DNA from 4 places in the Rhizobium sp. CF142 genome. Region 4 is predicted to be linked to each of the others. Evidence: predicted binding sites of a transcription regulator. Region 4 holds the regulator's gene; each other region holds the start of a gene.
What was found. The regulator LexA, encoded in region 4, represses DNA repair genes until DNA is damaged. The targets are predictions, from matches to a motif close to TGTTCNNNNTGTGTTCNG.

Region 1 (3,210 bases), on a different contig from region 4:
GGTCGTGTCGATGATGTCGGAGCCGCTGCCATAACCGAAGAACAGGATGACGGCGCAGAAGAAGATGCCCCAGAGGCCGGTTTGGAACTGCATGGCCCAGGGATCTTCCCGGTGTGACAGCACCCGCGTCATCAGCGCGAAGACGGCGATGCAGAAGGCGCTGACAACGGGCAGCAGGGCGATATAGCCCACTTGCTCGAAGCTCGGCTGGATGATCAGCATGGCGCCCAGGAAACCGACGGCGCAGGCGCTGTAGCGGCGCCAGCCGATGGTTTCCTTCAGGAAGATGCTGCCGAGGATCGTCAGGATGATCGGCTCGACGAAGAAGATGGCGATGGCATCGGCAACCGCCATGACCTTCAGCGTGGTGACGAAGCAGATCATCGAGATGGTGACCATCGCGCCGCGGATGGCATGATACCAGCTCTGCTTCAGCGAAAACTGGATCTTTGCACCGCGCAGGAAGATGAAAGGCAGCATGGTGAGAGCCTGGATGACGAAGCGGAAGCCGGCCACTTCGGTGGAGGAGATGGTTGCCGTCGCGAGCTTCGAGAAGATGTCGATCAGCGGCGAGATCAGCACCGAGAGCAGCATGAAAAGCAAGCCGAACGTCACCTCGGATGAGGCGGGATGGCGGGTGGAACTCAGGGTCGTCATCTCAGGTCCTTTCGCTCGGGACCGTGCGGATTGCCTCGTCGCACCAAGCGGTGAAATCCGCAATTGCCGTTTCTGCGCCGATCTCGTTCAGCGTTTCATGCCGCATGTCCTGATATATCTCAGTGCTGATACGGGAGAAGCCTTGGCTTTTCAAACGCTTTGACAGCCAGAGCGCGGCTTTTCCATTGTTGGTTGCCGGGTCCTTGCCGCCGCCGACCAGATGGATCGGCATGTTCCTCGGCAGGGTCTCGAGCCGCTCCTTCTCGGTGCCGCGGAAGGTGAGGGCGAAGACATCGAGCCAGAGCGATACCGAAGCATCGAAGCCGCAAAGCGGATCGGCAATATAGGCGTCGACCTCGGCCGGATCGCGCGACAGCCAGTCGAATTCCGTGCGGTAATCGGGGATGGATTTGCCCCAGGCGGAAAATGTCAGCCTCGGCAGCATGTCGCTCGGCACGTCCGAGCCTTTCAGCATGCGCTCAGCAAGCAGGATCGCCTGTGCAGCGCGGCCGGAAAGACCGACGGCGAAATTCGAATTCCAGACGGCAAGGGCTGCGAAACGGCCGGGGAGATCGGCTGCGGCATTGAGTGCGATCAGGCCGCCCATGGAGTGACCGAGCAGAATGACGGGCAGGCCGGGGTGACGGCCCGTGGCAAAAGTGTGCATGGCGGCGATATCGCTGATGACACTCTCAACACCGTTGCGTCTGGCAAAGCGACCGAGCGGTGCATCATCGGCCGTTGTCTCGCCGTGGCCGCGATGGTCATGCGCATAGACATGGTGGTCGCTTGCCGCCATGGCCTCGGCAAAACGCTGGTAACGGCGGGAATGTTCGGCAAGCCCATGCGAAATCATCAGGATAGCCCGTGCTTGCCCCTCTGCAGGTTGGTGATGATAGGCAAGCGAAGCCGCGGCGTTTTGAAGCCGCAATGTCTCGGAAAACATGCATTCCTCCCACGCCCAAAAGACCAGATATCAAGGCAAATGCAATATTGCGGTTTCGCTCATACATAAGAAAAGCATGCTTGCCCCTGCGATTCAGGGTTGCGCAAGCTTCGGCTTCATGCTTGTTTGTTCCTGTATTGTTCTTTGTCGGAGCTATTTCGGGGCTAATAATGGTCAAGTTTCTACTCTCGGTTTCCATCCTGTTCCTTTCGCTGTCGTCAGCCGGTTCCGTATCCGCACAGGAAAGCGGGCGCACACGGTTCATCCTTGCTGCAAGCTGGCAGCCGGCATTCTGCCAGACCAACCAGAAGAAGGCCGAATGCGCCACTCAGAGCGGTGATCGCTACGACGCCACCAACTTTTCTCTCCACGGTCTGTGGCCGATGCGTCAGGACTATTGCGGCGTACCTGATGACCAGAAAGCCGCCGACAAGGACGGCCAGTGGACGAGCCTGCCGGCGGTGAACCTCTCAGCCGAGACGAAGAGCGCGCTAGACAAGTCGATGCCCGGCACGCAATCGGCGCTTGAGCGGCATGAATGGATCAAGCACGGCACCTGCACGAAAATGAGTGCCGACGATTATTTCGCTACCGCCATTGATCTGATGGGCGATCTCAATGCTTCGGCCGTGCGTGATCTCTTTGCTGCCAATGTCGGCAAGGTGCTGAAGGCTGATGCGATCAAGGCGGCCTTCGACAAGAGTTTCGGCGCAGGCGCCAGCGACCGGGTGAAGATGAGCTGCCGGCGCGTCGGCAACAAGCGCGTGATAAGCGAACTGACGATCGGACTTTCGCAGGATGCCGTTTCGGCTCAAGCGAAGGAGAAGGGCCTTGGCGGTCTCATCCAGGGGGCAGGGCAGACTTCCTTCGGCTGTGACGAAGGCATTGTAGATGCTGCGGGCTTCTGACGGAAACATGCCGAAATCCTGACGAAACAGGGTTTCGGCGTTGCCCGCGGGCGTGGTTTCGCCTACATAGCGGCCACGATTTCAAGTTTCCGCCCGGAGCATCCCAGCATGGCACGCCAGTTCATCTATCACATGTCCGGCCTCAACAAGGCCTATGGCAATAAGAAGATCCTCGAGAATATCCATCTTTCCTTCTATCCCGATGCCAAGATCGGTATCCTCGGTCCGAACGGCGCCGGTAAGTCCACCGTGCTGCGCATCATCGCCGGCCAGGACAAGGAATATACCGGCGAAGCCTGGCTCGCCGAAGGTGCGACGGTCGGCTACCTGGAGCAGGAGCCGAAACTCGATCCCAACAAGACTGTGTTCGAAAACGTCATGGAAGGCGTTGCCGCCAAGACGGCTGTGCTCGAGCGTTACAACGAATTGATGATGAACTATTCCGACGAGACGGCGGACGAGGGTGCAAAGCTCCAGGACATTATCGACAGCCAGAACCTCTGGGATCTGGAAAGCCAGGTCGAGATGGCAATGGAAGCCCTGTGCTGCCCGCCGCGCGATGCCGAAGTCACCAGCCTTTCGGGTGGTGAGCGTCGCCGTATCGCGCTTTGCCGCCTGCTCCTGTCGCAGCCGGATCTGCTGCTGCTCGACGAACCGACCAACCATCTGGATGCCGAAACCATCGCTTGGCTCGAAAAG
Region 2 (3,210 bases), on a different contig from region 4:
ACGACTTAAATATCCAGATCCTCGGCGAAGGCGGCACGTTCCTGGATGAAGCGGAAACGGGCTTCGGCCTTGGTTCCCATCAGGTCGTCGACGGCGTTGCGCGTGCCCTCGAAATCCACCTCGTCGATCAGCACCCGCAGAAGCGTGCGCTTGGACGGATCCATGGTGGTTTCCTTTAGCTGGGCGGGTAGCATTTCGCCGAGACCTTTGAAGCGGCTGATCTCGATCTTGGCCTTGCCCTTGAACTCCGTCTCCATCAACTCGGCGCGATGCTCGTCATCGCGGGCATAGGCAGACTTCGCCCCCTGCGTGATCTTGTAGAGCGGCGGCACGGCGAGGAAGAGGTGGCCGCCGCGCACCAGCTCAGGCATCTCCTGATAGAAGAATGTGATGAGCAGCGAGGCGATATGCGCACCGTCGACGTCGGCATCGGTCATGACGATGATGCGTTCGTAGCGAAGATCCTCTTCGCGGTATTTCGAGCGCGTGCCGCAGCCGAGCGCCTGAACGAGATCGGAGATCTGCTGGTTGGCCGACAGTTTCTCGCGGCCAGCGCTGGCGACGTTGAGGATCTTGCCGCGCAGCGGCAGGATCGCCTGATTGGCGCGGTTGCGCGCCTGCTTGGCGGAGCCACCTGCCGAGTCACCCTCGACCAGGAAGAGTTCGGCGCCTTCAGCGGTATTCTGCGAGCAGTCGGCGAGCTTACCGGGCAGGCGCAGCTTACGCACTGCGGTCTTGCGGTTGACTTCCTTCTCCTTGCGGCGACGCAGGCGCTCTTCGGCGCGCTCGATCACCCAGTCAAGAAGCTTCTCGGCCTCATTCGGATTGTCGGCGAGATAGTGATCGAAGGGGTCGCGCAACACGTTTTCAACGAGGCGCTGAGCTTCGACGGTCGCGAGACGATCCTTGGTCTGGCCGACGAATTCCGGCTCGCGGATGAAGACCGAGAGCATGCCGACGGCCGAGATCATGACGTCATCGGTGGTGATCTGGGCGGCGCGCTTGTTCTGTGTCAGCTCGGCATAGGCTTTCAGGCCCTTGGTCAGCGCAATGCGCAGACCGGCCTCATGCGTGCCACCTTCCGGCGTCGGGATGGTGTTGCAGTAGGAATGGACCTGCGGATCGCCGCCATACCAAGTGATCGCCCATTCCAGCGCACCATGGCCGGCGACTTTCTCGCTCTTGCCAGCGAAGATCTCGCGGGTGACGGTGAACTCCTTGCCCATCGTCGCCTGCAGATAATCCTTCAGGCCGCCGGGGAAGTGGAAGACGGCCTTGTCCGGCACGTCGGATCCCTCCGGCAGCACGCCCGGCTCGCAGCTCCAGCGGATTTCGACACCGCCGAAGAGATAGGCCTTGGAGCGGGCCATGCGGAACACACGCGCCGGATCGAACTTCGCATGGTCACCGAAGATCTGCGGATCGGGATGGAAGCGAACCTTGGTGCCGCGGCGGTTGTGCACGTCGCCAAGCTCTTCGAGCCCGCCCTGCGGCACGCCGCGCGAGAAGCGCTGGCGGTAGAGCTTGCGGTTTCGGGCGACCTCGACTTCGAGAGCGTCCGACAGCGCGTTGACGACGGAGACGCCGACGCCGTGCAGACCGCCCGAGGTTTCGTAGGCCTTGCCATCGAACTTACCGCCGGCATGCAGCTTGGTCATGATGACTTCGAGCGTCGACTTGCCGGGAACCTGCGGATGGTTCTCGACCGGAATGCCGCGGCCGTTATCGGTAACTGTCAGATAACCCTGGAGATCGAGATGGACATCGATGAAATCGGCATGGCCAGCCACCGCTTCGTCCATCGAGTTGTCGATGACTTCGGCAAAGAGATGGTGCAGCGCCTTTTCGTCGGTGCCGCCGATATACATGCCGGGACGCATGCGAACGGGTTCCAAGCCTTCCAGAACGCGGATCGAGGATGCGCCGTAATCATCACTGTTCGATGTCGCCGGAGCAGGGCGGGAGGCCGAGGGGGCTGCCGCCGCAGCGGGCCTTTCGGCAGGTGCCGCAGGCTTTGCAGCCTCCTCCTGCTTCTGTGAGAGGGGCATTCCGGAAAAGAGGTCGTTGCTGTCTTCCATGGAACCGTTCAGATCTTATTCTCGTGAAGGGCCGCCGCTGGCCCACAATAGTCACAGTCCGCATCGCGTTTGCGAATCAGGGGGATTCTGACAGAAAGCGCCCCGATACGCGACGCGCCCCGGATTTGCGGAGCTTTTCAAGATGTGATTTGCGTTGCTGGACGCCGAATGGCAAGTCGCGGCAGCTCTCTGGGAACCATCCGCATGCCGATGTCCACAAGTCATTGCACCATAATCACCGCAATTGCGGCCTTTTTCCTGTCCGCGGCCGTCACTGCCGCCACAGCCGATGCCCTGCCGCCCTACAAGGACGATCTGTTTTCAACGCAGAAAGTGCTGCAGACGGGCGATGATGGTGCCTTCGACGTGATCGACTACGACGAGATGCGCGACATCAACGGGCGCGACCAGATCCCGCAAAAGCGGGTGCAGCAGAAATATGTCTCGCTCGGCGTGAAGAAGCTGCAGGCGGACGAAACGCTGTCGCTCGACGGCATCAGGCTCGATGTCACCAGGGTGGGACCCGCTCAGAATGCCGCCTTCACGGTCATCTTCATCCACGGTCGCGACGGCGACCGGCGGCTCGGCGCTAACGACTATTCCTTCGGCGGCAATTTCAACCGGCTGAAGAACCTTACGGCCGGCAATGGCGGCGTCTATTATTCGCCGACCGTCAGGACCTTCGATGCGAGTGGCGTTGCGGCCATCGCCGGGCTGATTCGCTATGCGAGCGCTCAATCACCCGGCCGGCCGGTCATTCTGAGCTGCGCTTCCATGGGCAGCCAGATCTGCTGGGGCATCACGCGCGATGCCGAAAGCGTCAAGCGGATGAAGGGTATGCTGATCATGAGCGGGGTCTCTGATCCGGATTTTGCAAAGAGCCCGTTCTACAAGGCAAAGCTGCCGCTGTGGTTTGCCCATGGCAGCCGCGACCCTGTTTATGCGGCAACCGAGCAGCAGGCGCTGTTCGAAAAGCTCGACAAGGCGAAGTACCCGACGCATTTCACGCTGTTCCAGAACGGCAATCATGGCACGCCGATCCGCATGATCGACTGGCGGAAGGTGTTGAACTGGATTCTGGCGTTCTGAACGGGCCTGCGTAGCGCTTTCAAACGATCATATTCCCCCAACG
Region 3 (3,210 bases), on a different contig from region 4:
CATCGCGACGATCTTCCCCGCCTGGCGCGCCTCTCGCCTCGACCCCGTTCAGGCCCTTCGTTACGAATAAGGTCGTGATTCAAGGTCATGATCCAAGGCCCAATCCAAGGAATGCCGCATTCATGAAACGCAACGTCGTTCTCAAGCTTTCGGGCGTCGAGCGCCACTACGGGCAGGGCGAAACGCTGCTGACCATCCTCAAGAGCGCGGATTTCTCCCTGACGAGCGGTGAGATGGTAGCGCTGGTAGCGCCTTCGGGCACCGGCAAGTCGACGCTGTTGCATGTTGCAGGGCTGCTGGAACATCCTGACGGCGGCGAGGTAACGGTCAACGGCCGCCCCTGTGATGGCCTCTCCGATGACAAGCGCACGGCGATCCGCCGCGGCGAGATCGGCTTTGTTTATCAGTTCCATCACCTGCTGCCGGAATTCTCGGCGCAGGAAAATATCATGATGCCGCAGCTCATCGCCGGCCTCCCATGGAAGGAAGCGAGCGAGCGGGCGAAGATGCTTCTGGATTATATGCGCATCGGCCACCGCGGTACGCATCGTCCGGGCGAGCTTTCCGGCGGTGAGCAGCAGCGCGTGGCAATCGCGCGCGCCGTTGCCAATGCGCCGAGCCTGCTGCTCGCCGACGAGCCGACCGGCAATCTCGATCCGGAAACCGCCAGCTATGTCTTCGACGCTCTGGAGGCTCTGGTGCGTCAGTCCGGCCTTGCCGCGCTGATCGCCACACACAACCACGAGCTTGCCCGGCGCATGGACCGGCGCGTAACGATCTCCGACGGCAAGGTCGTGGATTTCTGATTATCAGGGGATAATCAGCCCGCCGCGATAATCGAGCTCATAGGCCTTTTGACCATCGACAAGGATGAATTCGTGGCCACGGAAATGCGTGCAGTCGCCTTCGCTCGTATCGACATAGCGCCCCAGCGAATGATCGAAGACCATGCCGCCGAGGAAGCGGCCCTGCTTGTAGAGCTGTGACAGCGCGGCGCTAATGATCGTGCCGGCGACAGTTCCGTCGATGATCCCGGGCTCGATGATCCGTCCGAAATAATTCATCGCCCAGACCGGCTTTTCCTCCAGCCACACTACTTCCTGGCCGGCAAAATCCGTACCGCCGAAATAGCTGTCGAGATATCGCCAGATGCCGCGCTTGTAGCCGAGGTCATGGGCGCCGATCCGATAGGAAGGCTGCGCCTTGGCGCCGGCAACATATGTCTGCGATTTGGCTTCGACAATGAAGCCGTTGAGTTCCTGCGTGTCCATCGTCCCGCTGCTCCGATGTTAACCATGTCCCGCACAAGCGGGGGGTAAACCTGTTGACAACAGAACATACATGGAACAAATTAAAAACATAAGAGCAAAGGAGAGCCAAATGACTGACATGATCCGTGATATCGCAGCATTCACCTCCATCGCAATGTTCATTGCCAGCTTCTCGCTGATCGTCATGGCAATGTAAGAATTCAGGGGACCGCATGGCTGCCATGCGGTCCTGAAGCGGGACTTTGTCTGGACAGAATCGCCTTCAATGCCGACAATGCGCATTCTTCATTGATGCAGTTGGAAGGGCATGTCATGGCGGATGCTGAACAGGGTGCGGTCGGCGGAAAGCCGGGCTTCGTCCATCTGAGGGTCCATTCCGCCTATTCGCTGCTCGAAGGCGCGCTGCCTCTCAAAAAGATCCTCTACAAGGCGTCGGGCGACAGCCAGCCGGCTATTGCCATCACCGATACCAACAATCTCTTTGTCGCCCTGGAATTTTCCCAGAAGGCGCTGGACGACGGTCTGCAGCCGATCATCGGCTGCCAGGTGTCGATCGATATGGAAGACGGCCTCGACACCGAAAAACGGGGAGGCCAGCAGGCGCTGATCAAACTGCCTTCGATCGTGCTTCTGTCCGCTACGGACGCCGGTTACGAACGGCTGGTCGATCTCGTCAGCCGCGCTTATCTCGGCGGCGAGAGCAATCAGGCTATCCATATTCGTTCCTCCTGGCTTGAGGAAATCGGCACCGAAGGCCTGATCGCTTTGACAGGTGCCTCGACCGGCCCTGTCGACATGCCGCTTAAGGACGGCCATGCCGCTGCGGCAGAGACGCGACTGCTGGCGCTGAAGCGCCTCTTCGGTGACCGGCTCTATGTCGAGCTCCAGCGGCACGGAACCTACGACAAGCGCCACGAACAGAAGATCATCGGCCTTGCCTACAAGCATGATCTGCCGCTGGTGGCGACCAACGAAGCCTTCTTCCCGACACGAGACGATTACGACGCACATGACGCGCTGATGGCAGTGGCCCACAACGCCATCGTTTCCGACGACAGCCGCTTCCGCCTCTCACCGGATCACTATCTGAAGAGCCGTGCGGAGATGGAAAAGCTCTTCGCCGATCTGCCCGAAGCGCTTGATAATACCGTCGAGATCGCAAGGCGCTGCTCCTTCGTGCTGAAGACCCGCAAGCCGATCCTGCCGCGCTTCACCGGCGCGACCGATGATCCCGAGGAGGCCGAGCGCGCAGAATCGCTCGAGCTTCGCCGCCAGGCGGAGGAGGGGCTCGACATGCGCCTTGCCGAGCTTGGAATGTCCGTCGGTTACGAGGAGAAGGATTACCGCGAACGGCTGGAATTCGAGCTCAGCGTCATCGAGCGCATGAAGTTCCCCGGCTACTTCCTGATCGTTGCGGACTTCATCAAGTGGGCCAAGCAGCATGACATTCCGGTCGGCCCGGGCCGCGGTTCAGGTGCGGGTTCACTCGTCGCCTATGCACTGACGATCACCGACGTCGATCCGCTGCGCTTCTCGCTGCTCTTCGAACGCTTCCTCAACCCGGAACGCGTTTCGATGCCGGACTTCGACATCGACTTCTGCCAAGATCGCCGCGAAGAGGTGATCCGCTACGTGCAGCAGAAATATGGTCGCGAGCAGGTGGCGCAGATCATCACCTTCGGTTCGCTGCAGGCGCGCGCGGCACTGCGCGACGTCGGCCGCGTGCTGGAAATGCCCTACGGCCAGGTCGACAAGATCTGCAAGTTGGTGCCGAACAACCCGGCAAACCCGACGCCGCTTTCCAAGGCGATCGAGGAAGAGCCGAAGCTGCAGGAAGAGGCAGCCAAGGAACCGGTCGTTGCCCGCCTTCTGGATATCGCCCAGAAGATCGAAGGCCTCTACCGCCACGCCTCGACCCACGCCGCTGGCATCGTGATCG
Region 4 (3,210 bases):
CATTGTTTTCGATCGAGCATTTCCACCGGCTGACGGCCTATGGCCTTCCGGCAAATCTCGCGGCCATGCCGGTCATTTCCTTCATCGTCATGCCGGCCGGGATGCTGGCAATGCTCCTGATGCCTTTTGGTCTGGACGGCTGGCTATGGCAGGTGGCAGGCTTCGGGCTCGATCTGGTGATCACAATCGCAAAGGCAGTAGCGGGATGGGGTGGCAACATAGATATAGGTCGCTTGCCCGGTTGGTATTTCCCGACCGCCGTTTTCGGATTTCTGCTGCTGACCCTCCTCAGAACCCGGCTGCGGCACATGGGAACGGCAATTGTCGCGGTCTCAACGCTCGCTGTTGTGCTGCTTCCGTCGGAGGCGATGCCCGACATCGCCATCTCTGAAGATGGCGGCCTGGTCGCTATAATCGATGGAGAGGCGATGGCTTCGAACCGTGAAAAGCCGCCCGCCTTCATCTTCGAACAATGGCAGAGGGCACTTGCCGTCGAAGAGCATCAGAAGCCGGTTATGCTCCAGGCTGCCAAGGCGCCCACTGCGCCTGACGGCAAAAGACTGCAACTGTCACCCGATCAACGGAATGAAGCCAGAGAGGCAATGAGACAGGCAGTCGCCACTAGCCCGTCGTCACGTTTCTCCTGCCTGAAGGGCGCCTGGTGCACCACCTTGCTCGGCAATGGAAAGAAACTGACCGTCATCGACAATGCTGCCTATCTCGGGCCAGCCTGTGATACGGCTGATATTGTCGTGACCCCTGTCCGATTGCGCTTCGACCGTTGTCATTCCGGCGCGCTGCTCTTTACCGGCGAGACGCTGCGCAAGACAGGTTCTGTCGAACTTCGATTCACCGATAAGGGAGTTGAGGTCGCAACCGCATTCGACACATTGGGGCGACCCTGGATACGCCACCGCGCCTATGATTGGCGCAGCAACACATTCGCAGACGCTAATCTGTCGCCGGTCAGTGATAGCGGCGAATAAGACCGACGAGCTTGCCTTGGACCTTGACGCGATCCGGCGGGAAGATGCGGGTCTCGTAAGCGGGGTTTGCAGCCTCGAGCGCAATCGATGCGCCCTTGCGGCGGAAACGCTTGAGCGTTGCTTCCTCGTCATCGACGAGCGCGACGACAATATCGCCTGGATTGGCCGTGCTGCCATTGCGGATGATGACCGTGTCGCCATCGAAGATTCCGGCTTCGATCATCGAGTCGCCGCGAACTTCCAGCGCATAATGTTCACCGGAGCCGAGCATATCGGCGGGAACGGTGATGTCATGCGTATTGTTCTGGATTGCCGAGATCGGAACACCAGCGGCGATGCGGCCCATGACGGGAACGGAGACCGCATTGCCGTTATCGGCAGCAGGTGCCGGCTTTGCCGAGGCGGGAGGTGCCACGGGCTGGGGCTTGCCGAGGCTGCCCTCGATGACGCTCGGCGAAAAGCCGCGCCGAGGCTGCAGGCTCGGGCTGTAGGCTTCCGGCAGTTTGATGACTTCGAGCGCGCGCGCCCGGTTCGGAAGCCGGCGAATGAAGCCGCGTTCTTCGAGCGCCGTGATCAGCCGGTGGATACCGGATTTCGAGGCCAGATCCAGTGCGTCCTTCATCTCGTCGAAAGACGGTGGAACGCCCGACTCCTTCATCCTTTCATGAATGAAAAGAAGGAGTTCCTGTTGTTTGCGCGTGAGCATGGCGTCTCCCCAGTCTTGAAACAAATCCAGAACGGACACTATATGTTCCATATGTGTTCCGCAAGTAGCTAAATTTTCGTAAAACTTCTGTTCAATCTGTCGAGAATTTGATTTTTATCGCCCTTATGCCTGTCTGGCCTTGTTTCATGAGACTTGCTGAAGCACATCTCCTTGTCACTGCTGGGAGAAGAACCGATGAGCCAAGACACGCTTCCGATCGATCATCTCGTTTTGCCGGTTACCGATATCGACCTAGCCCGCGAAAGGCTGGGCAAGCTGGGCTTTACCGTCGCGCCCGATGCCCGCCATCCCTTCGGCACGGAGAATGCCTGCGTTTTCTTTGCCGACAAAACCTATCTTGAGCCGCTCGGTGTTGCGAGCGTCGAGGAGAGCGAGGTGACGGCACGTGAGGGCAATGTCTTCACGGCCCGCGATCAGGCTTTCCGCTTCCGCTGCGGCAGCGAGGGGCTGTCCGCCATCGCCTTCGCCACAGCGGATGCAAAGCACGAACATGCTCGATTCGTGAAGGGCAGCATCAGTGCCGGTTCTGTGCTGCAGTTCGAACGCCCTGTGAAAATGCCGGATGGCACGGAGAGCATTGCCGGCTTCCGGCTTGCCTTCGCTGCCGACCTCCGGGCACCGGATTTCTTTCTCTTCGCTGTCGAACGCATCAACCCGCTTCCCGCCGATCGCGGCGTGCTGGAGGCCCACGCCAATGGCGTGACAGGTATTGCCGAGATCGCGCTCGCAGCCTCCGAGCCGACAGCCTTCGGCGAGTTCCTTCGCTCGGCGGTAAAAGCAGCTTCTGCTGATGTCACGAGTTTCGGGCTGGACGTGCCCACCGGGAACGCAAAGATCAGCCTGATGACCCCGCAGGGGCTGGAGGCCTATTTCGATCTGGCGACGCCGGATATCGATCGCGGCCTGCGCGGCCGGGCAATCCTCTTTGCGGTTGGCGATCTGGCCGTGACAGAAGCGCATTTGGCTGCTAACGGGGTGACCTACACACGCAAGGGCAACCGTATTCTGGTGAAGCCCGCGCCCGGCCAGGGCGTGCTCTTCGCTTTCGAGGAAACATCATGAGCTCCACTACCAATTCCGTTGTGACGGTCGGCGAGGGCGCCGGCAAGGTCACCTTCTCCAATGCCGCACGCCTGTCGCTGATTGCCGGCGCTTGCGAAATGGAAAGCCGCGACCATGCGTTCATGGTTGCCGGCACGTTGAAGGAACTGTGCACCAAGCTCGGCATCGGGCTCGTCTATAAGACCTCCTTCGACAAGGCGAACCGCTCTTCCTTGTCGAGCAAACGCGGTGTCGGCCTTGAAAAGGGGCTGGAGGTTTTTGCCGATCTCAAGAAGGAACTCGGCATTCCGGTTCTGACCGACATCCACACTGAAGAACAATGCGCCGAAGTGGGCAAGGTCGTCGACATCCTGCAGATACCGGCCTTCCTGTCTCGTCAGACGGATCTCCTGGTGGCTGCGGCAAAGACCGGCCGCGTTATCAACGTCAAGAAGG

Region 1: the regulator LexA is predicted to act here: its motif matches at 1,731-1,748, upstream of PMI11_RS28040 (ribonuclease T2 family protein).
Region 2: the regulator LexA is predicted to act here: its motif matches at 2,084-2,101, upstream of parE (DNA topoisomerase IV subunit B).
Region 3: the regulator LexA is predicted to act here: its motif matches at 1,332-1,349, upstream of PMI11_RS27675 (DUF5680 domain-containing protein).

Annotation. Positions count from the first base shown of each region.
Region 1 covers NZ_AJWE01000114.1:37,490-40,699, reverse strand. Annotated here, with positions in the region: gene PMI11_RS28050 (DMT family transporter) at 1-657, opposite strand, end outside; gene PMI11_RS28045 (alpha/beta fold hydrolase) at 659-1,603, opposite strand; gene PMI11_RS28040 (ribonuclease T2 family protein) at 1,774-2,511, shown strand; gene ettA (energy-dependent translational throttle protein EttA) at 2,620-3,210, shown strand, end outside.
Region 2 covers NZ_AJWE01000038.1:32,212-35,421, reverse strand. Annotated here, with positions in the region: gene parE (DNA topoisomerase IV subunit B) at 6-2,078, opposite strand; gene PMI11_RS10780 (phospholipase) at 2,283-3,167, shown strand.
Region 3 covers NZ_AJWE01000113.1:23,030-26,239, forward strand. Annotated here, with positions in the region: gene PMI11_RS27665 (lipoprotein-releasing ABC transporter permease subunit) at 1-70, shown strand, start outside; gene PMI11_RS27670 (ABC transporter ATP-binding protein) at 123-806, shown strand; gene PMI11_RS27675 (DUF5680 domain-containing protein) at 810-1,271, opposite strand; gene dnaE (DNA polymerase III subunit alpha) at 1,584-3,210, shown strand, end outside.
Region 4 covers NZ_AJWE01000104.1:15,829-19,038, forward strand. Annotated here, with positions in the region: gene PMI11_RS24190 (ComEC/Rec2 family competence protein) at 1-986, shown strand, start outside; gene lexA (transcriptional repressor LexA) at 967-1,692, opposite strand; gene PMI11_RS24200 (VOC family protein) at 1,888-2,775, shown strand; gene kdsA (3-deoxy-8-phosphooctulonate synthase) at 2,772-3,210, shown strand, end outside.